DNA from 3 places in the Paenibacillus sp. FSL H8-0548 genome. Region 2 is predicted to be linked to each of the others. Evidence: riboswitches for the same ligand, from Rfam matches in the RefSeq annotation. Region 2 holds a riboswitch; each other region holds the start of a gene.
What was found. Region 2 has a riboswitch for thiamine pyrophosphate ahead of MHI37_RS13870 (ABC transporter substrate-binding protein). Riboswitches for the same ligand answer to the same signal wherever they lie in the genome.
Positions count from the first base shown of each region.

Region 1 (8,035 bases), 1.5 Mb from region 2:
CGGCCACCTTGCTCCATATTTCATAACCGAACCACATGACCATAATTGGCGATAACGCAATAATCGGAATCGTTTGAGATGCAACGATAAGCGGGTAGATCGTCTTTTTTGCAAGGCCCGACCCTTCGATCCAGATTGCTGCGAGCGTACCGAATACGATGGAAATGCTAAGACCTAGCAAAGCCTCTCCCAAAGTTACAGCGAAGTGCTTGCCAAGCAGCAAGCGATTCTCCCAAATAGAAATAAGTACGTCAGACAGCTTGGGAATAATGTAATGGGGAATCGCCAGCACCCGGGTCGCTATTTCCCATAAGAGTGCGAGCAGCAGGACAAATAGAATAGAAGGAAGACTTATCAGCACTCGCTGCTTCATCATTCTGCGCCTCCCCATCCGCCAGCCCCCTTGCCTAGAAGCTCAAGCGCTTGACGTTTTAATTGAATAAAGGAATCATTTAGAACGGCTTCATAGGTTCTTGGCCTCGGCAGTGAAATGACAAGCTCCTTCAAGCTGGAAACCGGCGATTCCGCCGCAACCAGCACCCGATCAGAGAGAAGCAGCGCCTCATCAATATCATGCGTGATGAACAATATCGTTTTGCGATGCTGCTCCCACACCTGAAGCAGCCATTCCTGCATGCTTACACGCGTCATCGCATCCAATGCGCTGAACGGCTCGTCGAGCAGCAGCAGGTCACCTCCGCTCAGCATAGAGCGAAGGAACGAGACGCGCTGGCGCATGCCGCCTGACAGCTCATGCGGACGCTTCGCCTCCGTACCCGAAAGCCCAAAGGCCGGCAGCAGCTCAAACACACGCCGCCTGGCTTCTTTTTTCGAGCAGCCCGCAAGCTCCAGGCCAAGCGCCGCATTATCAAGCACGCTTCGCCACGGCATAAGACTGTCTCGCTGCGGCATATAGCCAATCCGCCCAGAACGGCGGCTTCCCGCTGCTGAAGCTCCTCCGTCTCCCATACCAAGCTTAATCGTTCCAGCCTGAGGGGAAAGTAAACCCGCCAGCAGCCGAAACAGCGTTGTTTTCCCCATTCCGCTTGGCGCGAGGAAGGACACAAACTCTCCTTCACGGATATCGAAGCCGAGTCCGTTAAATAATGGTCTACCTTCTCCAAAGGCGTAAGTGAGTCCTTCCACTGACAAAGCAATCGAGCTCCTGCTCGCATCGCTTGGACTTACTCCGCTCAAATCGGCCACTCCTCTTGCCGATCAGCCATATCCCAAAACATATATTCGAATTTGGATGTTGTTACAAAGAGCTCCTCAAGCTGCGCGAGCTCCCGCTCCGGCAAGCCTTCAGCGAGCCGATCCATAAGCTTTATCGTCCACTCCGTAAGCTCGCCGAAATCCTCCGAGCTGTACATTAAAATCCATTCCCGGTATAGCGGATGCTCAAGCGCTCCTGGATATTTAGCAAACGTCGTTCCAATCTCGCAATAGCTCCACATGCATGGGAGCAGCGCAGCCACTACTTCAGCAAGCGAGCCCTGCGCCGCATCAAGCATATACTTCGTATACGCGATGGTTGTCGGTGCCGGCTTCGTTGCCTCCAGCTCATCACGGCTTATTCCAAAACGCTCAGCGTACTGGCGATGCAGCTCCATCTCCACATTCAACGTAGAATGCAGAAGCTCCGCAAGCTTGCTCATCGTCTCCAAATCACGTGCCTTTATGCTGCCTAGTGCGAACATTTTGGCATAATCGATCAAATACACATAATCCTGTTTCATATAATAAATGAACCGCTCAAGCTCAAGCGTCCCTTCTCTGAGCCCCTTCAAGAACGGATGCGCATGACAGCTTTCCCATATCGGCTGAACCACGCGGTACAGCCTCTCACTAAAACGCTCCACTGCTGCTTCACTTCCCATTAGTTAGTTGACCTCGCTTTCCGGCTTTGCTTGATTGCACCACTCCGCAATGAAAGCAATCATGACCTTTGCATATTCCACAAGCTCGCGAACGTCGATGCTTTCATCGACGGCGTGAGCATGGCGAAGCTCCCCTGGTCCATAGATTACGGTAGGTATACCCGCTCTTCCGATCCAGCCTGCATCCGTCACGCTTGGGCTCATGCCAATCGTCGGAGCAGCACCGAGCTGCTTCGTGTGAGCTGCGGCAAGTGCTTGCAGCCCATCTTCATTCGTGTCCAGCGTCAGCGAAGGAAATATTTCTCCTTGCTCCTCTATCATTGAACGGCCACCCCAGCGAAAAGACGGCGGATGCTTGCGAAGCCACGGATCAGCTTCAGCAACCTTTAGCAGGTGACTTTCAATTTCTGCAGCTACTGATTCGTAATCCTCGTCAGGGTAGAAATGAACCGTTATCCATAACGCACAACGGTCGGCAATAAATGCCGCATGACGGCCGCCTTCAATGACCGCCGGATTAATCGTATTGGAGCCCGCTGGAAAGTCTGGATAAGACTTCGTCACTGCCCAGTGACGCTCCAGCTCCTGTAGTCCTTCAATCAGCTTGACCATTTTCTCTATCGCACTGGCTCCTTGTACGCCGCCGCCCGCATGAATCATCCGCGATCGCATACCGTCATGATAGGTGACCGGACTTTGCACGGTCACCCAGCCGGTAATGACGCCGCCTTGTCCTTGAATAGCCATTTCGCTTGTATCAGCGACAATCGCAAAATCCGCGCTGCAGCCCCGTTCCATGCAAGCTCTCGTTCCAGCTTCCCCGGCTTCCTCGCCAATGACCGATTGAAACAGCAGATCCCCTTTTAACTCTACTCCAGCCTCGTTCAGCAGCTTAATCGCAAATAATAATGCTGCGACTCCGCCCTTCATATCCGCTGTGCCTCGCCCATAAGCTCTGCCGGCCTCAACCGTCAGCTCGAACGGGTTACGCTGCCATTTCCCACTGTCACCTACCTCAGCAACATCGATGTGGCCATTCAGCAGCAAGCTGCGGTAGGACTCGCGCTGTGAGCCGCGTTTAAGGCCCGTTACGTTTGGATCACCGGGATAAACCTCCCACAGCTCCGTCTCAAATCCGCTTGCTCGAAGCTGCTCTTCCACAAACTGCTGTGCCTTCATCGTGTTACGCGCCGGAGGGCTGACTGTCGGATAAGCGATCAGCTTCGATAGCAGTGCAAATAGCTCCTCCTGCCTCTCCTCTGCCTCTTGCTGCAGCCTTGCAATTAAACTTTCCTGCATCGTTTTTGCTTCCCCTTTTCATGAGAAACAGGTGTGGGCAATAGAAAAAACCATTCGAGAATACACGAATGGTTACGATTCGATACGTTCTCTACGCCAGCATTACCTGGTTCAGATTAACGGTCAGGGACAAACGGTCCCAATCTCAGCCGGACTAAATCCAGCACCCGTACTCCATATGAAGTTAAAACAACTATAGCCTACGCTTTTCCAAATGGCAATATGAAAATAAATAGACTACGTTCTCGCATCGCATGATTGTTTCCTATATTCGCCAGGCGTCACTCCGACGACCCTCTTGAATACCCGATTAAATGAAAAATAATGAAGATACCCTACTTGAATCGAAATATCTTGAATGAGATCATCCGTCGTCTTCAATAGCTGCTTGGCATGTGCAATACGTATACGAGTCAAATAATCAACAAAATTCTCGCTGAATTCATCCTTGAACAATCTACTTAAATAGCTTTGGTTGATGTTGAATCGATCACTAAGCAGCTGCAGGGATAGATCCGGATCATTAAAGTTTTGCTCGATATATTCTTTTATTTCATGTATTAACTCTTGACTGATGCGACCGACCCGGAGCTTCTCCATCTGCTCAGTTGCCGAGCCTAACAAAGCAATAAAAGCTTCACGCAAGTCATCAACGGAATCAATTGATTTCAATTCGCGGTTCAATTCCGTCATGGTACGATTCCAAATCTCTTGATAGGGCGTAGGAAGCTCCGAGACCTCTTTAGATATATGGAAGATCATAAAGTTCAGTAAATTAACGATATCCTGGAGTTGAAAATACTTGCTCTGTACAACCTCCATTAATTGTATAAAGCTGCTTTTCCAGGCCGCGTTACGATGCTTGAATGACTCCGCAATATCTCTTATAAGCTGCAGCTGCTCGAACATCCCCGAATGAACATTGTCTTCCAGCTCCCAATAAGCAATAACTCTGTTTCCTCCAACCGAGGTTTTATAGGATAATGCTTCTTCTGCTTCATCGAAGGATTGCGCAGCATCCGTCAGCTCGCTCACCGCCGAACCCATTCCAATCGAAACGGAATAGTCAAGATTCTCCTTAATCCATATTCTAATCTTGTTGCCTATCTCACTTATACTCGTGTTTGTCAGCTCATGTTCACCGTTCATCTGAATTAACATGGTCAGTCGACCATTCTCCAGCCACTCCGCCCATACATAGGCATTTCTGGATTCAGCAATTTCCTCCACTACATTAGACATCACATATTTAATTAAATACTGATCACGCGAGCTATAAACATTGCAGAAATCACTATATTTATCAATTTCAATTATACCTATGTGGAAGTTTTTACCATGTACTAACTTATTGAAAAAAAGAAACTGTTTCTCGCTTTGTGCCGAATCCATCAGTTGTTCTCCGCTAATGAGCTCGATAAAAAACTGTTTCCTTCGATACAGAGCATTCTCTTTATTCACATCACTATATTGATTAGCTAGTTCAATCAGATGATTGACCGCTTTATCAATAAAGCGCGGATTATCGTTAAGTATATCGGGAAGCTCGCCCGATTTTGATTTTATGTATTGCGTGATTCCGCTCATCATGCTGTCGATCGGAGAGGTATATTTTCTGGCCAAATAAATAATAACTACCGTTGCAAATAATATGGAGATAATTCCCAAAGCAACCCAACCATAATATAGGTTTGTAACAATGCCGTAATTGAATTTATCCTTTATCCCATTACGAATTTCCCAGTTCGTATAATCGGAATGAAAAGAGGATATAGGGTCGCTATTATCTCCAGCGACATCAACAATGGCTTGGCCCTTCTGGTCATACACAGTCGTAATGCTAACGTTTTGGGTGTTCATATCCTGAACCATCTTCTTGATGGCACTTGTGGAAACATTTACAACAAGTAAGCCGCTAGGATTGGAAAGCAGCGGTATCTTCATGACTAAGGAAACAACAGGATAAGAGTCTGACTTCGTTAAAAATAATTGATAAGGCCTACTCCCCGTCCATTCATGCGGTATATCACCTGCTAGCAATTGATTTACGAATGCATGATCACCGAAGCTGTCCAAGGAAAGTGAGGCGCTGGTGCTCAGCACTTTCTGATCTGCGGTACGCACCATATAGATGGAGCTAATTAATGGAAAATCAATCATAAAAGCATTAAACTTAGTGGACAATCGTCTCTCGATAATATATGGGTTGCTATCCTCATCATCGTCCAATTGATACAAAAACCTTTTCAAATCTTTATTATTGTTGATTTCTCCAATCATTAGCCGTTCAATATTTTGAAGGGAAGACTCGATTTGCTGTGTCACATACTTCGCATAATTTTCACTCGTATTCACCATTTGGCGTTCCATTACCTGGCTGATCGTCATATAGAACAGAAAGATGAGAAAACCGACTACGAGATAAAAGACAGGCAAATACGTAAAAAGCAATCGTTTGAACCATGATCTAGATTTCATATTCTCTACTCTATCCCCCCAAAAGTAAACGATTACATAATATAATGACTCTATCGGTAGCCATAGTGCGCTACCGATAGAAAAGGTCTATTTATATCTTAAAAACTCATATCGTATAGATCCTTGGTAAAGACCCAAGTATCCTTATTTTCTTTGTACCAATTGGCATAAAACTCCTCAACCTTCTGGCCATCGGATTTTTTCCAGATTGATTTGGCATCCTCCACAGCTTTGTCCACAGTCACCTTACTGCCGCCGACTATCGCTCTGCTCCATATATCTGAGATCGGTTCATTCGCATTTGACACGATAAATTGAATATCCTCAGGAAGACCAGGCATATATTTAGTAATTTCAGGCAATGGTCGATCCTTGCTAATATAAAGCTTGTAAGCTTGCTCTAGTATAGCATATACTTCTTTGTCAAACGGATCGGATTGATCCAGATCATCCATATACTTCGTAAATTCATTAATAATATGCTGCGAGCCCAGCATACGGAAATCACCGAGCCAGCTCACTTCCTTCTCATACTTTTCCTGATCGATCGTTACTTCTTTCCCGTCTTCCATTTTATAATGGACGCCCTCTTGGCCGTATTTCAACGTATGAGCCATCGTCTTGCTGCTTAATAAATCCACATACTTCATGACCGATTGCGGATCATCCGCCTTAATATTAACAACACCTGTCATTTGGACCGGATCATTAAAATATGGGCTGAACTGACCAAATTCACTGCTTGGCAATGCAATGACAGCCAGCTTGGCACTCGGATTATTTTTTTTCAAGGTTTCATAATTATTATAAACCTGCAAAACATTCCCTGAATACCCAAACATCATCGTCTTGCCCTGTACAAAATCCTGCAGCGCTTTCTCGCCATTCTTGTCCGTTAAGAAATCCTTATCAACTAAACCTTCGTCAAACAATCTCTTCTTATAGCTCGTTGCGGCTGCGACACGATCCCAATCTCTTACGATTTCACCATTTTCGATAACCCAGGTTACATTCTGAAATGCTGTATTCATCCAGTCATAACCACTTAAATTTGTCGCGTAGCTGCCTTTGTTTTCACTTGCAAATCTCTTCATGACCTCGTAGGCATCTTCCATCGTTTCAGGAACTGGCAAGCCTAACGTATCAAGCTGATCCTGACGAATAAATAGATAGCCACCAGGGATATAACCAAGCAATCGCCCAAATTCATAAAGCTTGCCATCAGACTTCGTACCCAGCTGTCTTAGGAGTGGGAACTCATTCAAAAGCTCCTTATAGTCTGTACTGTACTGCTCAATGATATCGTCTATCGGCATAATCTGCTTCTGCAAGAACAGCTGATTGCGATAGCCGCCGTCATAATCCAAGATTAGGTCCGGCCCATCGCCTGCTGCAAGCAGCGCATTGAGCTTCTGAACAGATTCCCAACGTGGAACTGGGATGTATTTGACCATAACGGATTCGTTGATATATTCCGTCCATAGATTTTTTTCTGCAGTTCCGATTTCTGGTGGAATATTTCCTCGATCATACATCGATACCGTGATCGGCTTCGTTTGTTTTGCAGGTGCAGCCTCTTTATCACCGTTATTTACAGCCGGAGCCTTTGTTGCTGGCTCACTCTTATTATTAGTAGAGCAGCCTGCAAGCGCTAACGTGAATACGAGCACCATACTCATCAACATAACTAATGCATTTTTACGAGTTTTCAATATAAGAACCTCCCTATTTCTTCTATTATTTCATTTTTGATTAACCCTTAATAGCTCCAATCAACATTCCTTTAATAAAGTATTTCTGCAAAAATGGATACACAATCAGCATCGGTATGATCATCACGATAATGCCAGCTGCCTTTATGGATTCCGGTGTAATCGCGTTAAAATCATCAGGCGACAAATTGCCAATCTCTTGAAGTATAGACTGACTTTGAATCATCTGCTGCACCATTACAGCCAAATTGTACTTGTCTGTCGAATTAATAAAGATCAACATATTAAAGAATGAATTCCAATGGCCTACCCCATAGAACAATCCCAGCGCAACGATTACAGGTATGGACAGGGGCAAGAAAATACGGAATAAGATCGTCCACTCTCCGCCTCCATCCATTCGCGCCGACTCTACTAGCTCCTCAGGAATATTTGTGAAGAAGGTACGCATAACTAGCATGTTATACACACTCACAAGTCCAGGTATCCAGATCGCACCATATGTATCAATAAGCCCCAATGATTTCACCAGCAAGTAACCAGGAATTAATCCTCCTGAGAAAAGCATCGTGAAGACGATCGCTAGCGTAAAAAAGCGTCCGCCGTACATATAGCTTCGCGATAATGGGTATGCGCAAAATATAGTAAATATCAGATTAAGGCTAA
Region 1 is NZ_CP152049.1:1,838,568-1,846,602, reverse strand. Features, by position in the region: gene MHI37_RS07825 (ABC transporter permease) at 1-376, opposite strand, end outside; gene MHI37_RS07820 (ABC transporter ATP-binding protein) at 373-1,197, opposite strand; gene tenA (thiaminase II) at 1,194-1,880, opposite strand; gene MHI37_RS07810 (acetylornithine deacetylase) at 1,884-3,179, opposite strand; TPP riboswitch at 3,251-3,360, opposite strand; gene MHI37_RS07805 (helix-turn-helix domain-containing protein) at 3,417-5,657, opposite strand; gene MHI37_RS07800 (extracellular solute-binding protein) at 5,756-7,369, opposite strand; gene MHI37_RS07795 (carbohydrate ABC transporter permease) at 7,410-8,035, opposite strand, start outside.
Region 1: another riboswitch for thiamine pyrophosphate. It lies ahead of MHI37_RS07810 (acetylornithine deacetylase); the one in region 2 lies ahead of MHI37_RS13870 (ABC transporter substrate-binding protein).

Region 2 (8,035 bases):
TCGTTACTTGCAATGAGCTTGATTACACGAAGCAATGCGTAGAGAGCATACAGCGGCATACGGAACGAGGCTCCTATGAGCTTATTATTGTAGATAACGGATCGATTGATGGTACTGTGCAATGGGCCAAAAAACAAGGCGGCATTCTTGTGATTGATAACGGATGCAATGTCGGCTCCTCTAAGGGCTGCAATATAGGGCTTGCTGCGGCCTCAGGAGAGCTTCTTATGCTGCTCAATCACGATATGATCGTAACGCCAGGCTGGCTGGACGGATTAAAGCGCTGCTTGCGGAGTGATGATCGGATTGGAGCAGTTAGCCCTGTAACGAATTCAGACTCGTATTGGACAGCTATAACAGTTCCCTACAAGACGATAGAGGAAATGGAGCTATACGCTTGTGCACTGCATGCGCTTCCCGATAAAGCAAAGTGGGAGGAGTGCATCAAGCTGGTTAGCTATTGTCTGCTGATAAGACGAGAGGCATGGGAGCAGGCGGGGCCGCTGGACGAGAGCTTCGATATGAGCGATTTTGAAGTTGATGACTACAGCTTGCGGCTGCGGCTGGCAGGCTATAGGCTAATGCTCGGTGGAGATACGTTCATACATTCGAGCGGGGAAAATACTGCGAGCTCCGCAGATCCAGCAGAGTTCCAGGAGAGATTTAAGGGGAATAGTAAAGTTTTTATGAGGAAATGGGGCTTTTATCCAAGTGATATAACGTTTATGCGCAAGGACATTAGTACAGTCATTCAGCGGGAATCCCATGAATATAAAAGGAAAGCCTGCTCGATCATGGAGCTTGGCTGCGGCTGCGGAGCTGCAGCTCTTTATTTGAAGAAGCCATTTCTTACGGCAAGATGGTACGGCGTGGAGCAAAATGAGCTGGCCGCGACAATTGCTGAAACTTCAGGAATGACCGTATTCCGCTCTAGTGAGCCGGAGGACTGGCTGCTGCCAGCAGAGGGGCTGGATGGCATCATCGTCAGTGATGCACATACTTACGGATCACCGGAGACGATGAAGCGGCTAGTTAGCCTGCTTAGGCCGGGCGGCTGGGTGGTTGGCTGCTTCGCGAACCGGCTTTATTTTGGCAATATCAGAAAATATTTAGATCCTATGAATGCAGAGGCGCAGCGCCAGGCAAGTATGCAATATACGACTCAGCAGCTCAACAAGCTTTACTTAATAGCTGGTTTTACTTTTGTGAAGGTGACGCCTACTGAGAACAAACCGCAGGAGGAGCTTGCTTATATTGGCCAGTTGGAGCAGCTCGCGGATGGGGTCATGGCAAGGGAGCTTACGGCCGACTATTTGCTGGCGTTTGGACGAATGCCTTATGCAGCCGAGGAACAGGGATGTCGTGAACATGAACCTATCTATCGGGACTAAAATTAAAAAATGAATTTGACTGTTTAAAAAAATGTCTGTATATTTACAGTGACATACAACTTAATAGTATCCGGGAGCTAGGAGCACCTAGCTGAGAGGAAAACTAATCTGTTTTCGACCGTACCTGATCTGGATAATGCCAGCGTAGGGACATAAGCTCTGTTGATAGGCATGCTCGATCAAAACGATCTAGACTTTGCCTGCAACAGCCAGCTGCGCAGCCAATGACATGGCGTCCTCCGAATCAGGAGGGCGTCTTTTTCTTTATTTTGCTGATCCGGATACTAATGAGGCATCGTCACCAGATACAAATTGAGGCAGTGAGAGGGGAACAAGGAGAACATGAAGCAGAGGAACGCAAGACAATTATCATGGAAGAGTGCCATGGCTATGCTCGTGCTCGTATTGGCGCTGGCAGGCTGCGGAGCAAATAACAATACGGCGCCGCAAGAAGCGGGAGCGGACAAGCCGCTTGCGAAGGTGCAGGTTGTGCTGGACTGGACGCCAAATACGAATCATACCGGACTTTATGTAGCTAGAGATAAAGGTTTTTTTAAGGAGCAGGGCTTAGATGTAGAAATTATTCAGCCCGGTCAAAGCGGTGCAGACCAGATGGTGGCATCTGGAAAAGCGCAATTTGGCGTAAGCTATCAAGAGTCGGTGACGATGGCTAGAATCGCTGGCGTGCCGCTCGTTTCGATCGCTGCGGTCATACAGCACAACACCTCAGGTTTTGCATCCCCGCTTGCGAAAGGGATCGATTCACCGGAAAAATTTGAAGGCAAGACCTACGGTGGCTGGGGTGCTCCGGTCGAGGAGGCGGTCATTCAATCACTGATGCTGGAAAAGGGAGCAGACGTCAGCAAAGTGAATCTGATTAGCATCGGCGACAGCGATTTTTTCTCAGCGGTGAAGCGCGATATTGATTTTGCTTGGATTTTTTATGGATGGACAGGTGTGGAGGCAGAACTTCGCGGTGAGAAGATCAATATGCTTTATTTGACCGATTACAGCGATAAGCTGGATTATTATACACCTGTGCTAACGACCAGCGAAGCGCTGATTAAGGATCAGCCAGAGCTGGTCAAAGCGTTCACTGCTGCGGCTTCCAAAGGCTATCAGTATGCAATCAGCAATGCTGCGGATGCTGCAGAAATTTTAATGAAAGCAGAACCAGACCTCAATGCGGACCTTGTACGTGCCAGTCAAACGTGGCTCAGCTCCAAATATCAAGATGACGCGCCGCGTTGGGGCGAGCAGAAGCTTTCCGTTTGGGAAAACTACGCAAGCTGGATGTACGCGCACAAGCTGCTGGAGAAGGAGCTTGAAGCAGACAAAGCGTTCACGAATGAGTTTTTGCCTGAGTAAGAGCAGATGAAGCGGGTTTACCGCCTATGATAACAACGAAGAGAAAGAAGGAAACCATAGTGGCAAACGCACTAGTAAGCATTCAAATATTGCCGACAACACCAGGGGGAGAGAGCGTACTTCCTTATGTGGATCGGGCTATTGAAATCATTAAAGCAGCAGGAGTACCATACCGCGTTGCACCGCTTGAAACGACGATGGAGGGTGAGCTTAGTCATCTGCTAAGCGTCGTGCAGTCTATGAGCGAGGCGATGACGGAGATGGGCTGTCCGTCTGTTATTTCACAAATCAAAATTTACTACAATCCAGCCAATGGAGCTTCGATGGGCAGGCTGCTGGAGAAATATCCAGATGGGCAATAAGAAAAGCGCTTGGTCGAAAATATGGCCGCCAGCAGCGCTGATGATTTTGTTGCTGGCTTGCTGGCAGGCTTTATTGGAGCTAGGGCTATTTCAGGATTGGTTGCTTCCATCGCCCATATCCATTGTGGAGGAGGCCATTCGGATTTGGCCTCGGCTAATGGAGCATACAGAGGCAACTGTAACGCTAACTTTGTTAGGTTTTGCAGGAGGAACAGCGGTGGGCTTCGTGCTCGCCGCTTTGCTGCATTTAATTCCTGGCGTACGAGGGGCGGTATACCCGCTGCTCGTATTGTCGCAAAACGTGCCTATCATAGCGATTGCTCCAATTTTGACGATGCTGTTAGGCTGGGGGCTGCTGCCTAAAGTTCTGTTAGTTATTATGGTTTGTTTTTTTCCAGTAACGGTAGCTATGCTGAGCGGTTTAATGAACACGGATGCACAGCTTCGCAATTATTTGCAAATGATCGGCATTCGCAAATGGAAGCTGTTTTGGCGCTTGGAGCTTCCTCATGCTGTGGTTCATGTATTTTCCGGTTTGAAAATTGCAGCCTCATATAGTGTACTAAGCGCGGTTGTGGCGGAGTGGCTCGGTACCAATAAAGGGCTGGGTGCATTTATGCTGATCTCCTCCAAAGGCTTTCAGCCGGATCGTGTGTTTGCCGCAGTTATTATTATCGTTACGCTCAGCTTAACGTTATTTGGACTCATTACTTTGTTGGAGCGTCTCATTATTCGCTGGCGTCCAGAGAAAGGAGGGAGCTAGCGCATGAGCAATGACGAGCAAAATAAAAAGACTGCCCTTCAGGTGAACGGTATTCGGAAGCAATTTGGCAAAGGGAGCGCAAGCAAGGTAGTGCTTGGCGATTTATCCTTTTCTGTAGCAGACGGAGAATTCGTTTCGATTATAGGCCCGTCTGGCAGCGGAAAGACGACACTGTTTCAGGTTATTGGCGGCTTAGAGAGGCCATCAGAGGGTGAGATTTGGATTGATGGCAAGTTGGCGACGGGTGAGCGCGGACATATTGCGTATATGCCGCAGCAAGCGTCGCTGCTGCCATGGGAAACCGTTGCGGGAAATATTGAGCTGGCGCTTACTATATCCGGGGTTGATCGGAGAGCGGCGAAGGAGAAAACAATCGAATGGCTGGCGCGGATCGGCTTAGAGGAATATGCCAAAAGCTACCCGCATCTGCTCTCAGGAGGAATGCAGCAGCGCGTTTCCTTTCTCCGCGCCCTGCTCGCACCGCAGCGGCTGATGCTGCTGGATGAGCCGTTTGGCGCTTTGGACGCTCTAACCCGTGTGCAAATGCAGCAATGGCTGATGTCTATTTGGGAGAAAAACCGTAAATCTGTGCTGCTGGTAACACATAGCATAGAAGAAGCGTTGTTTTTATCGGATCGGATTATTGTGCTCTCAGCATCACCCGCTGTTATTTTGGAGCAATTTCAAATGCCATTTGAACGTCCACGCCACGAGTCGATATGGTCTGAGCCAAGCTTCATCGCACTTAAGCAGCGTATTTACGAGCTGCTGAGGCTCGGAACCGAGGGAGGAACGATTTGATGCCGAAGGCAATGGAGCAATTCTATATTGATTCACATGTGCATGTTGATTTATACGATGAACAGGAGCGGGATAAGCTGCTTATGAATGCCTTCGCTGAAGGAGTGGCAGCAGTAGTTGCAGTCTCGATGCATAGACCATCCGCCTTGGTAAACCATGAGCTGGCCATTCGCTACAAAGGCCGCGTGCATCCAGCCTATGGCTTTCATCCAGAGCAATCTATTCCAGATGAGGATGAGCTGGGCAAGCTCTTTGCATGGATCCGCTTGTGCCATGAAGCCGGTGAGGCGTTTGCTATCGGAGAAGTCGGTCTGCCCTATTATATGCGTATAGAGGCAGAGGAAGCGGAGCCCAAGGTGCCGTTTGATGAAAAGCCTTATTTAGTATTGCTGGAGCGCTTCATCGCACTTGCTGCCGAGCTTGATCGGCCCATTATATTGCATGCGGTATATGAGGACGCAAATAAAGCTTGCGATATGCTGGAGAAGCATGGTGTACATAAAGCACATTTTCACTGGTTTAAGGGCAGCGCAGATGTCATTGCACGAATGGCAGCGAGCGGCTATATGGTTTCGATTACGCCGGACGTAGCGTATGAGGAAGAAATTCGGCAGCTTGTGGAGCGATACCCGCTGGAGCAGCTGATGGTTGAAACAGATGGACCATGGCCATTCGAAGGACCGTATGCGGGTCAGCCAACGCGGCCTGCAATGGCTGCTGATGCAGCGAGGCATATAGCCGACATTAAGCAACTGCCAGCGGCATCAGTGGCTGAGCGGCTGCTTGCGAATACACGTCGTTTTTATGGAATTTCATAGAATTTGTATGATCGGCCTCAGTTCATACCTATTTGTCCCTTGCAAGTGGCGCCTTTCCTGCATACAAAGATAAGGACAGGTTTTTATTTTTAGTCTTATCTTAAAATATAGGGCAGAAGGGAGTCACAGGATGGCACAGCTGACAAGAAATCAATTTATCGCTTTATTGGCACCAACGGTTATTCGAATAAGACAAGAAGGCTCGACGATGTTTCCGTCTGTTCGATTGGCACAAAATCTGCTTGAAACCGGGGGTGTCATTCATTCCTGGTACAATTTAGGAGGCATTAAGGTTGGCAGCGGTAAAACGAATGCATTCTGGCATGGCGAAGCAGTCGTAAAGGGTACGTGGGAAGTGATTGATGGACGAAGCATAAATACGAGTGCAGCCTTCCGGGCTTACAAGAGCGTGTATCATTTTTATAAGGATTTGGATTTACTGCTGGCAACCCCGCGCTATGAGCGCGTTCGCAAGGCAGCAACGCCTGAGGGGCAAGCAGACATGCTCCTAGCTTGCGGCTATGCGACAGACCCGGCTTATTCCACTAAATTAAAGGCTATTATTTCGCAGTACAATTTAAAAAGATTTGACCCCTTGGGCAGTAAGCAGGTACCGAAGCCAGAAAAGCTGAAAGAGGCAGAGCTGGTCGTTGTTGTACATGACGGTCAAGTGATCTCGGATGGCTATTTGCTAAACGGAGTGACATGGGTACCAGCTAGGCTTCTTGGAGAAGCGCTTGGAGCGAAAATAGATTGGACTGGAACACAGGTGACGGTAAATGGAACGGCGCTTGATTCTATTTTGTCGGAAGCAACGGGCTATGTCCGAATTCGAGATTTGGCGGCAGAGGTAGAGCTTAGTGCAAGCTGGGATTCAGCTGCACGCGTAATCGTGCTTGCTAAGGTGTAGTCATTTTGACGGTCAAGTGTTGTTTGCAGAAGCACAATAAGAAAGCCAGCGGAGCTCCGCTGGCTTTCTTATTGTATAGGAAACTATGGATTCTCCGAACTTGTTGATAACGATGCTGCACGAGCAGCCGGAGAGCGGATAAAGAAAGCTAACGGAAGTCAGGGACGCTATTGTTGCATTTTTGGTTAGCTTCACATTTTAACGGAAATGAGAGACTTTATTCCGCAGAAATGAAGCGAGATCGGGCATGTAGGGTACAAATAGAGGCCCGTGTTTCCGTTAGAATCTTGAAACGGAAAATCAAGACGATTTAGCGTCTCTGGTTTCCGTTAGAAGTGTGAGCTGACGCGTCTGCGATTTCCAATCACCCGTAAGGGTGGTTTTTTTCTTGTGCTGGGAGGTTAAACGAGATCGATGATTGTCCCCGCAGTATAGATGTGAATCAATGGCCAGCGCTGCTTCCAATTTTTTTTGGAGATACGAGCTTCATAATGCTTTAACTTCGCTGGAGAGGCTGCGAAAAAAGGGGTAGGCCTGACACGCATGTGAATAACATCGTCAATCCCGCATGGAGCTGTCAGCACGACGTTATCGTCATGATCCAGCGTAAGTCCAAGCGCAGTGGCCGTTTCCGGAAATTTTGATATTGCGTCAACGGAAGAAAGGTAGGGCGGCGCCTGATCGAGAAGATGCATTCTGGCTTCATTTTTGACGGACCAAGGAATACCTGGCAATAGAGTATGAAGCCGAGACTCGAGCTTCTTTTCCTCTGATTCGTCTAAATTACTTTCATCGAAATAAATAACATCAACATCAGGCGTAGCCGTTCTTTCGAGAAAGCCATGAAGCTCGTCCCAAACTTTGGAGCGAATAAAGCCTGCACATACCCACCAATCCGGCAATTGCAAAGCTTTGGCTGCTTTCAAAACTCCGATCATCCATTCATCGTCATTCACGAGCTGAATAATGTCAGCTTCATTACGAATATTCAATAGGACATCCTCCTTAAAATTACTTTTTGCAATGCTTGCACAGGAAGAAGCCGGCATCCGATCACTAAGGGTCGATTGCCGGCTTCCTTGTGGTACATCGATATTCAGTTCATTTGCCTTTTTTGGAGGCGGCCCAGAAGGCGAGAATAATAAGTGGAATGATGATATACCAGGGAATGGTAATGGTTCCGCCAACAACTACGGCCAGCACCGTGACTATAATAACGCCAATAATAATGTACAGACAGCCTCTGCCGACTGTTCCCATCGTCAATCGCCTCCTAAAGCTTTGCCTATGTGGAGCAAAGCCCTCTTCGTAAGCAGCTGCTTCCAGAAAGTATATTCGTTTATACCGTTTTTATTGGTGTTAGGTTCCAAATAATTAGTTTAAAATCTCTAGTTCACCCTGGAACGAAAGACAAAAAAATGGCCCACATTGCTGTGGGCCGATGTCCTAGATCTATATATCAACAGTGGGGTTGATGTCTCTTATTATAAAAAATAAACCTTAACTCAACATTAAAAAAGCATGTCGGTTTATTGAAGGAAATTTTTCTGGAAATTTTACATGGAGAAAATGTTTGTCACCATTGCAGTTAATCAATGCCGTTTAGGATAAAGGAGTAAGTA
Region 2 is NZ_CP152049.1:3,338,477-3,346,511, forward strand. Features, by position in the region: gene MHI37_RS13865 (glycosyltransferase) at 1-1,391, shown strand, start outside; TPP riboswitch at 1,452-1,560, shown strand; gene MHI37_RS13870 (ABC transporter substrate-binding protein) at 1,734-2,759, shown strand; gene MHI37_RS13875 (MTH1187 family thiamine-binding protein) at 2,819-3,121, shown strand; gene MHI37_RS13880 (ABC transporter permease) at 3,111-3,884, shown strand; gene MHI37_RS13885 (ABC transporter ATP-binding protein) at 3,888-4,685, shown strand; gene MHI37_RS13890 (TatD family hydrolase) at 4,685-5,503, shown strand; gene MHI37_RS13895 (glucosaminidase domain-containing protein) at 5,634-6,413, shown strand; gene MHI37_RS13900 (nucleotidyltransferase family protein) at 6,815-7,405, opposite strand; gene MHI37_RS13905 (hypothetical protein) at 7,515-7,673, opposite strand.

Region 3 (8,035 bases), 1.2 Mb from region 2:
TGATGTCTCCTCCATACCTTCCAGCTCAAAAGGGATTTCAAAGAAAGGCGAGCCTTCGCCCGCCCCTTCGATTCATCGTCTGTTTACAATCTAATTGTTCAAGACCTGCTCTACGCGAGTTTTCATATCTGCCAAGCCTTTGTCAATCGTTGTGTTTTTGGTCATGATGTTATCATGAGCTTCGTTCAAAATCACTTCGATATCCGCGCTTTTCTCATGCATCGGCATTTCCAGATACGTCTTCACCGTGCCAAGAGCCGCTTTGCTGTTTTCATCGGAAGGGAAGCCTTCAATGGACGTAATAGAGCTGATAACTTCATCGTTTTTGATTGCAGGGATCGTGCCTGTTGCAGCAATTGCAGCTGCTCCTTCCGAACCTGTTACAAATTCCAGAAAATCAAGCGCTGCTTCTTTGTTAGCTGATTTTTTGTTAACCGCCAACGAAGTAATCGTTCCGAGGGTCGTTCCAGCCTCTACGCCATCCGGATGCGGGTATTTCACAATGCCCCAATTGGTGGCTGCCGACTCGCCAGTTTTCACTTTATCAATCTGCGTCGCTATAAACCAGCTTCCCATGTTCATCATGGCAATCGAGTTATTGTAGAACACGCCTGAGTAATGAGTGCTGGAGGTTTTCAGAGTAGCATAATCCATGACTATGCCGTCATCCTGTTCTTTCAGAATTCGTTCATAAGTAGGCTTTAGGAAATCATAGTCTCCTTCAACGACCGTATGTTGACCATCCAAAATACCGAACAGTTGGACTGCGCTGCGCCAAGTATGGTAGTGAGCTCCATAAACCTTGTTTACGCCGCTGCCTGCCGTCATTTGTCTGGCAATCTCATCATATTGGTTAAGTGTCATATCATTTGTAGGATAAGCGACACCTGCTTTGTCAAACAAATCCTTATTGTAATAGATAAGCCAGAAATCGCTGCGGAAAGGAAGCGCATAAACCTCATCATTTACCTGTATCTGTTCTACTGTGCCGCCATACGCAGAGGTGTCGATACCACTTTCAGAAATAAACCCTTTCAGAGGCTCCAAATGATTTTGCTTCACAAGATTGGCATAGCCAGGAATATCCTTGATCGTTAGAACATCCAGATCTGCACCACCGGAGAGCTGCGTGCTCAGCATAGTCATATAATCGGTAGAGCCAAGGTCAACATATTCAATGGTTACGTTTGGATGCTCCACCTTGTAAGCATCAATTAGAGGCTTATAGTACGCGGTTGCTTCCCAATCCCATAAAGCCCATTTTAACGTGATAGGTTTGTCAGCAGGCTTTTCGGAAGCGCTTGCAGTGCTTTCCGTCGTTGGAGCCGCAGTCGGCGCAGTGCTATTGTTGCCGTTATTACCGGAGCAAGCGGCTATCATGCTCAGGGAAAACATTGTTGCCAAGCTGATGCTGAACACTCTTTTCAACTTCATTTTATAACTCCCCTTTTCCATCATATAATATTGCAGTTGATTCGGGATTGCCGAACCCTATGACAAATTCTAATCGCTTTTGAAGCCAAATGGGATGTATTTTCCAACTCATATCATGTATTATTTGGTTTAGTTTATGTCGGCCCTCAACATGAAACCTGTAAAATCATACACAAAACATGTAATATTGGTTGTTTTCTCCTCCTATACATCAACTCTTCTGCAAACTCTTGGAAGGATATGCTATCATAAATTGTAAACGCTTTAATCATCGGGTTTGTTGACAAGGAGTGTTTAACACGAACAGAAAGTCTACCATAAAAAGCCGAATCATACTCATTATGACTATCTTTGCTTTGCTGATCGCCATCTTATTATCGTTTTTCAGCTATGAGATGATTTCTTATTTTCAGCGCAAAACAGCGATTCAGGCAACCGAGTTCAATTTACAGCTCATTTCCCACATTATAGATCAGGATTTGCTCAACCTTTACGCCTTAGCCATGGTTTGCAGTACCAATTCAAGCACCAATACCCTGCTGGCCAATTATTTCGAATCACCTCAGGCAAGCGCTAAGGATGCTGTTGATGTATTTACTGCGATGCAGGAGGCTTTCCGGGTTAATCCCTCCAACGCCTACGCCCGTCGCCTGATCGTTACGGATCATAAAGGGAAATTTATTCAGGTAGACAATGCCGGCGGTCTTTCTTCTTCGTTAAATGTCCATAACATCGATAAGCTCACCGGACTTACTCAGGATGCGGCGGAAGCATGGGGACGTGTCGTTCGCGACCCCCTTTCGAGTTCAGACGGCATTCCTATCGTTTGGCCGATTTACGGCACGGGAGCTTCCCGCATCGGTACGGTCTATCTGCTTGCCAACACGTCTGTCGTTACCGACAAGCTGAAAGGCTACGCTTTGCCGGCAAATTCCCGGTTATTGCTCAGGCTTGGCGACACGCCTTATGAAATTATGGATGGCAAGGTTGCGCCGGTATCGACCGATTTCAAAGAGAGGGCCTACCAAAAGGATAGTCCCACGGGAGCCCAAACCGTCTTGAGTGTCATTGAGTCTGGTGCAGAAGAGAAAATTGCAGTGTCCTACCCGGTTCGCGAAGGGGTTATTCTTACCCAGACCTTATCCGACAAGCAGCTTGCTAAAATATTTAACATCTGGATATTTATTGCGATCTCAGTCTGCTTTCTCGTGATTATCCTAAGCGGCATTATTACCCTTTACCTGACTCGTACGATCAGCCTTCCAGTCGAAAAGCTGAAAAAAAGGATGGATAAAATTGCCCAAGGCTACTTCACCGTGGACCGAAATATTGAATGGAACAGCGAGCTCGGAGATGTGGGCAGAGGGATCAATCGTCTCTCGCAGGACATTGTTGTTTTAATGGAAAGTCGGGTGGCTGACGTGAAGCAGAAGCAGGAATTGGAATACCGTATGCTGCAAAACCAAATTAGCCCTCATTTTCTCTACAACACTTTAAATTCCGTCAAATGGATGGCTACTATTCAAAATGCCACAGGCATTGCGGAAATGGTTACCTCCCTATCCAGACTTTTGCGAAGCATTTCCAAGGATATTCGAAAAGTAGTGCAGCTGAAGGATGAACTCGATTTGCTGGGCGACTATTTTATCATTCAAAAATACCGCTACGGCAGCACGATTACCATGGAGATGAAGGTTCCTGACGAAGCCTTGCTTATGGCCCCTATTCCCCGTTTTTCTTTGCAGCCTTTGGTTGAAAATGCGATTTTTCACGGGGTTGAGCCCAAAGGCAGAGGACATATCACCGTTTCGGTTGTCCAATGCGAAAGCAAAGACATTTTAATAACGATTGAAGATAACGGAGTCGGGATGCCTGACGAGCAAATCTCCTCTATCCTCTCCGACGAGGCAGTTGAAGGGAACGGTTTATTGAAAAATATAGGGCTTCGAAGCGTAAATGAGCGTTTGCGTCTCGCTTTTGGCGACAAATACGGTCTGTCTATTGAAAGCAAGCTGGGGGTTTATACGAGGATGAGCATTTTGGTCCCCTTCCCTACGAAGGAATAGTTTAGCCAAATAGGCAGGGAGTGAAGGCTATGATTAAGCTGCTGATCGCTGATGATGAAGCTTTGGTCTGTATCGGTTTGCAGTCCATGCTGAAATGGGAGAAGTATAATATTGAAATTGTCGGGATTGCACATAACGGCGCCCAGGAAGAAGAAATGATTGAATCCTTGCAGCCGGACATTGTGATAACCGATATCAAAATGCCAGTGAAAAGCGGCTTGGAGGTTGCCGAATCCGTGCGAGAAAAGCATGGCAGGCTTCCACTTTTCATCATCCTGACCAGCTATGAGGAGTTTGAATACGCACACGCCGCCATAAAGGTACAGGCTGTAGATTATTTGGTCAAGCTGGACCTGACACCGCAGACGCTGGAGAACTCCATCAAGAAGGTTACTGCTATCATTGGAGACTACAAAAGCTCTGACGTTCATCCGGCGATGATTCATCGCAGCACCTTGCAAGAGCAGCGGGATAAATTTTTTATCCGTTTATACAATAATTTGTTTGAAAATAAAAACCAGTATCTTCTGCAAAAAGAAGATCTCGCTGTCGATTTATCCGAAGCAGCCTATGTCGTTTGCACCTGCCGCATATTAGGCCCAGATACCGTGCCTCCCCGGGGAGATAAGCTGGTCGCCTTATGCTCCAGTACGGTACAAATGGCCAAAGATACCTTGTCGGCTGTAAGGCCTTGCCATGTAACGAGTCTCGACCTGCGCAACTTTGCCATTACACTGCCTGTTACCGCAACAGATCCTCAGCAGTGGATGCCGGAAATTCAACAGCTGCTTGCCAGTATGGCCATGGTTCTGCATAGTTACTTCAATGTTGTCATCATAGGAGCGATCGGATTTGCGGTTGAAGATCCTTACTTCATTCGGGAAAGCTATGTGGCTGCCCGAAAGGTGCTACCTGCTGCCCTGCAAGCAAATGGATTCGTCTTTTTCTCCCAAGCTGAGATTGCCAGTCAGACACCGGTGCTGTTCGATTTTTCCGAATCTCGCTCCGAAATACGGCGTGCCTTTGAAGAAATCGATACCGCTACGCTGCATGCTATTATAACGAAGTTAATCGAAACCTTTGAGGGCCGCTCGGACTTGCTTGTGCCTGCAACCGATGCAGCCTGCAACGTTTTATATATGGCTACTTCTTTGCTTGCGGATGGAGAAAATATGGTAGAGCAGATCTTTGAGAAGGAGCCGGAGGGCTATCGCGCTCTCTACCGAAAGCATACCATTGACGGAATCGTAGACTGGCTGATCGAGTTTCGCGATGGCTGCTGTGATTTGCTATCCTCCAGAAAGCAAAGCTACAAGGAACAGCTGGTCAAAAACGTACAGGATTACATTAAGAGAAATCTGAATCAGAAGCTTTCTCTAAATCAGGTTGCTGACGTATTTAACTTCAGTCCGAACTATTTAAGCCATCTTTTCTCCAAAATTGCTAAGATCAATTATGTGGAATATATAACCGAAACCAAAATTGCGGCTGCCAAAGAAATGATGCTGCGCGGCGAAGGGCGAGTATATGAAATTTCGCAGAAGCTCGGGTTCGAGAGCTCCTTTTATTTCAGCAAGGTTTTCAAAAAGGTAGAAGGTGTCTCCCCTCGGGAGTTCATGCAGCGGATTGGGTGAGAAGGGGTTAATTCCCCCTCTCTACGGCCTTCTTTAATTCTCTGAATAAAGCCGGTCATCGTCAGCAATGCTTTGGATATCCTCCGAGCTGATGCTAATGTACTCATAGCCCTCTGCCTGCTGCTTCTTTAACGCTTTTTGCTTGAAAAACTTTGGGCTGCCCTCGCCTGCGTCCTCATCATAAACGAGCAAAATGCCATCCGTCTTCCGGAACAGCAGCTCGTCCCGTGCTGTGAACTGCCATATGCCGTCATACGGCTGATTGCTTATCGATGCATAATAATCGACTCCTTTTAATACCTGCTCGTAAAACTCTTTTTTATCGTCCTTCCACTTTTCTTCCTGATTGCTATAGGCCGTAATAATAGAAAGCTTCAGCTGCGGATATTTTTCTTTTAATTCAATGACCACCTCGCACGCCCAAAGATCAACCCCATATTGACCAGGGGTAATGACCCATTCCAGTCCATCCTCAATGAAGGGTATAAGCTTGCTGGTCAGCGCTTTTTTTATATAAACGATTCCTTCATGCTTCTGGCTGAAAATATTAAGCTCATGCGCACGATAGCCGGTAACGAGTAAATTTTTCAATGTTATATCACCTTTTCATATAAATATGGTTTACATCTCTCCAGTGTATGCTATAGTAGAAAAAATACAAATTGAATATTTTATTCACTAGGGGAGTTTAACGGCTGAGATAGAGCGCATGCTCTGGACCCTTGGAACCTGATCTGGATCATTCCAGCGGAGGGAAGTGGAGCAGGATCATCCAAGCGCTTAGAACCTAGCTGGATAATAAGACCCGCTCATTTCCCTTCGGAAATGAGCGGGTCTTATTCATTTTTGGAGAAAATACTTCTTCTAGTCAGTCATTAGAGCTTACTCTAATCAATCAGGAGGAACCATTACATGAATTTTCTAAATAAGGTTCGCGAGCAAAATCCACTCATTCACAACATTACCAACATCGTCGTCGCCAATTTTACCGCTAATGGGCTGCTTGCTTTAGGCGCATCTCCCTTTATGGCTTATGCCCACGAGGAGGTCGCCGATGTCGCAAAAATGGCAAGTGCCGTTGTCCTTAATATCGGCACATTAGATGAGCAAATCGTACAAGCCTGCTTGATTGCCGGTAAGTCGGCCAATGAACATCATGTTCCTGTCGTATTTGATCCTGTTGGAGCAGGGGCTACAGCTTATCGTACCGCCTCCGCCCACAAAATTATTGCGGGCGTAAAGATTGCTGTATTGAGAGGAAACGTTGCCGAAATCGCTCATATTGCTGGCGAGAGCTGGACGATCAAGGGGGTAGACGCCGGCACTGGGGATGGTGACACTGTCGCATTAGCGCAAATAACAGCACGCAAGCTCGGATGTATCGTTGTCATTACCGGCAAAGAGGATGTTATTACCGATGGCGAGGTCACCTTTCTCGTTAGCAATGGCCATCCGCTTCTAACCAAAATCACCGGAGCAGGCTGCTTGCTAAGCTCAGTAGTTGGCGCATTTCTGGCCGTCGGCGTGAATGCCAGCGTTGTTGCAGCAGCCGAAGCAGTAGCATTCTATGGCCTTGCTGCTGAGAAGGCTTATGAAGCGAGCAAGGAACAAGGGCCCGGCAGCTTTCAAACAGCATTTATTGACCAATTGTCAATCATATCTGCCTGTACACTTAAGCGAGAAGCTAGACTCAAGCAGCTATTTAAGGAGGAAGCATAATGAAAATATATAAAGCATTAACCATAGCAGGCTCAGACAGCGGCGGCGGCGCAGGCATCCAAGCCGATCTAAAAACCTTTCAGGAGCTCGGTGCCTTTGGCATGTCTGTCATTACCGCTGTAACCGCGCAAAACACACTCGGTGTTCAAGGTGTCTATCCCATGGACGCTGCTGCCGTTCGTGGACAGCTGAATGCCATCGGGGAGGATTTGGAGCCTGACGCGCTTAAGACGGGAATGCTCTTTAGTACAGAAATCATTGAGATCGTCGCCGCCAAAATCAAACAATATAAATGGCAGAACCTAATTATTGATCCTGTTATGGTAGCCAAAGGCGGCTCCCCCCTCCTTCAGCAGGAAGCTATTCAATCCCTGATCAAGCATCTGCTGCCGCTTGCGCTCATCACTACACCCAATATCCCTGAAGCTGAGCTGCTCGCAAGGATGCCCATTCGTACGCTTCAAGACCGCGAGGAAGCAGCGAAACGTCTGTTTCAAATGGGCTCTCGTTATATCGTCATTAAGGGTGGTCATACCAAAGAAAGCGAGCCGCTTGTCGATCTGATCTACGATGGGCAAAGCTTCGAGTATTTGGAGAGCACTCGAATTAACACCGTCCACACGCATGGTACTGGATGCACCTTCTCTGCTGCCGCAACCGCTGAGATCGCACAAGGAAAATCCGTACACGAAGCAATAGTGACAGCCAAAGCCTTCATTCAAGCCGCTATTGAAGATCAGCTTGGCTTTGGTGCTGGACATGGTCCAACGAATCACTTTGCGTATCAGCGCAGATTACGGGCGGGGCAGCAGGTCTAGTGCTAATAATAGCAAAATAGACCTAATACCACCTGGCGTTCACCAAATGTGCACAACAACACGGCTGCTCCTTCCTCAGGTAAGGGACCGATAATGGAATCAAACCTTCTTCAAGCTAATACTCTTGAAAAGCAGCATTAATTTGGCTGTTCCGAATGCTAGCAGAGTAATGGACGCCATATACACCAGCTGCGATATACCCGGTATCATGGCAAACATCAGCTGCCAAGGCGTTTGTAGAAGCGTTGGCAGCACAAACAATATAAATACAGGAATAATGAGATGAAAAAGTCCGATAGAAACGGCCTGCAGCGTAATCGATATGTGCGTGTATTTAAAGACCTTGTTCCAAGCAGCAGCAACA
Region 3 is NZ_CP152049.1:4,555,253-4,563,287, forward strand. Features, by position in the region: gene MHI37_RS19970 (sugar ABC transporter permease) at 1-1, opposite strand, end outside; gene MHI37_RS19975 (sugar ABC transporter substrate-binding protein) at 91-1,434, opposite strand; gene MHI37_RS19980 (sensor histidine kinase) at 1,776-3,500, shown strand; gene MHI37_RS19985 (response regulator) at 3,530-5,134, shown strand; gene MHI37_RS19990 (DUF1273 domain-containing protein) at 5,168-5,725, opposite strand; TPP riboswitch at 5,805-5,907, shown strand; gene thiM (hydroxyethylthiazole kinase) at 6,047-6,853, shown strand; gene thiD (bifunctional hydroxymethylpyrimidine kinase/phosphomethylpyrimidine kinase) at 6,853-7,671, shown strand; gene MHI37_RS20005 (serine hydrolase domain-containing protein) at 7,771-8,035, opposite strand, start outside.
Region 3: another riboswitch for thiamine pyrophosphate. It lies ahead of thiM (hydroxyethylthiazole kinase); the one in region 2 lies ahead of MHI37_RS13870 (ABC transporter substrate-binding protein).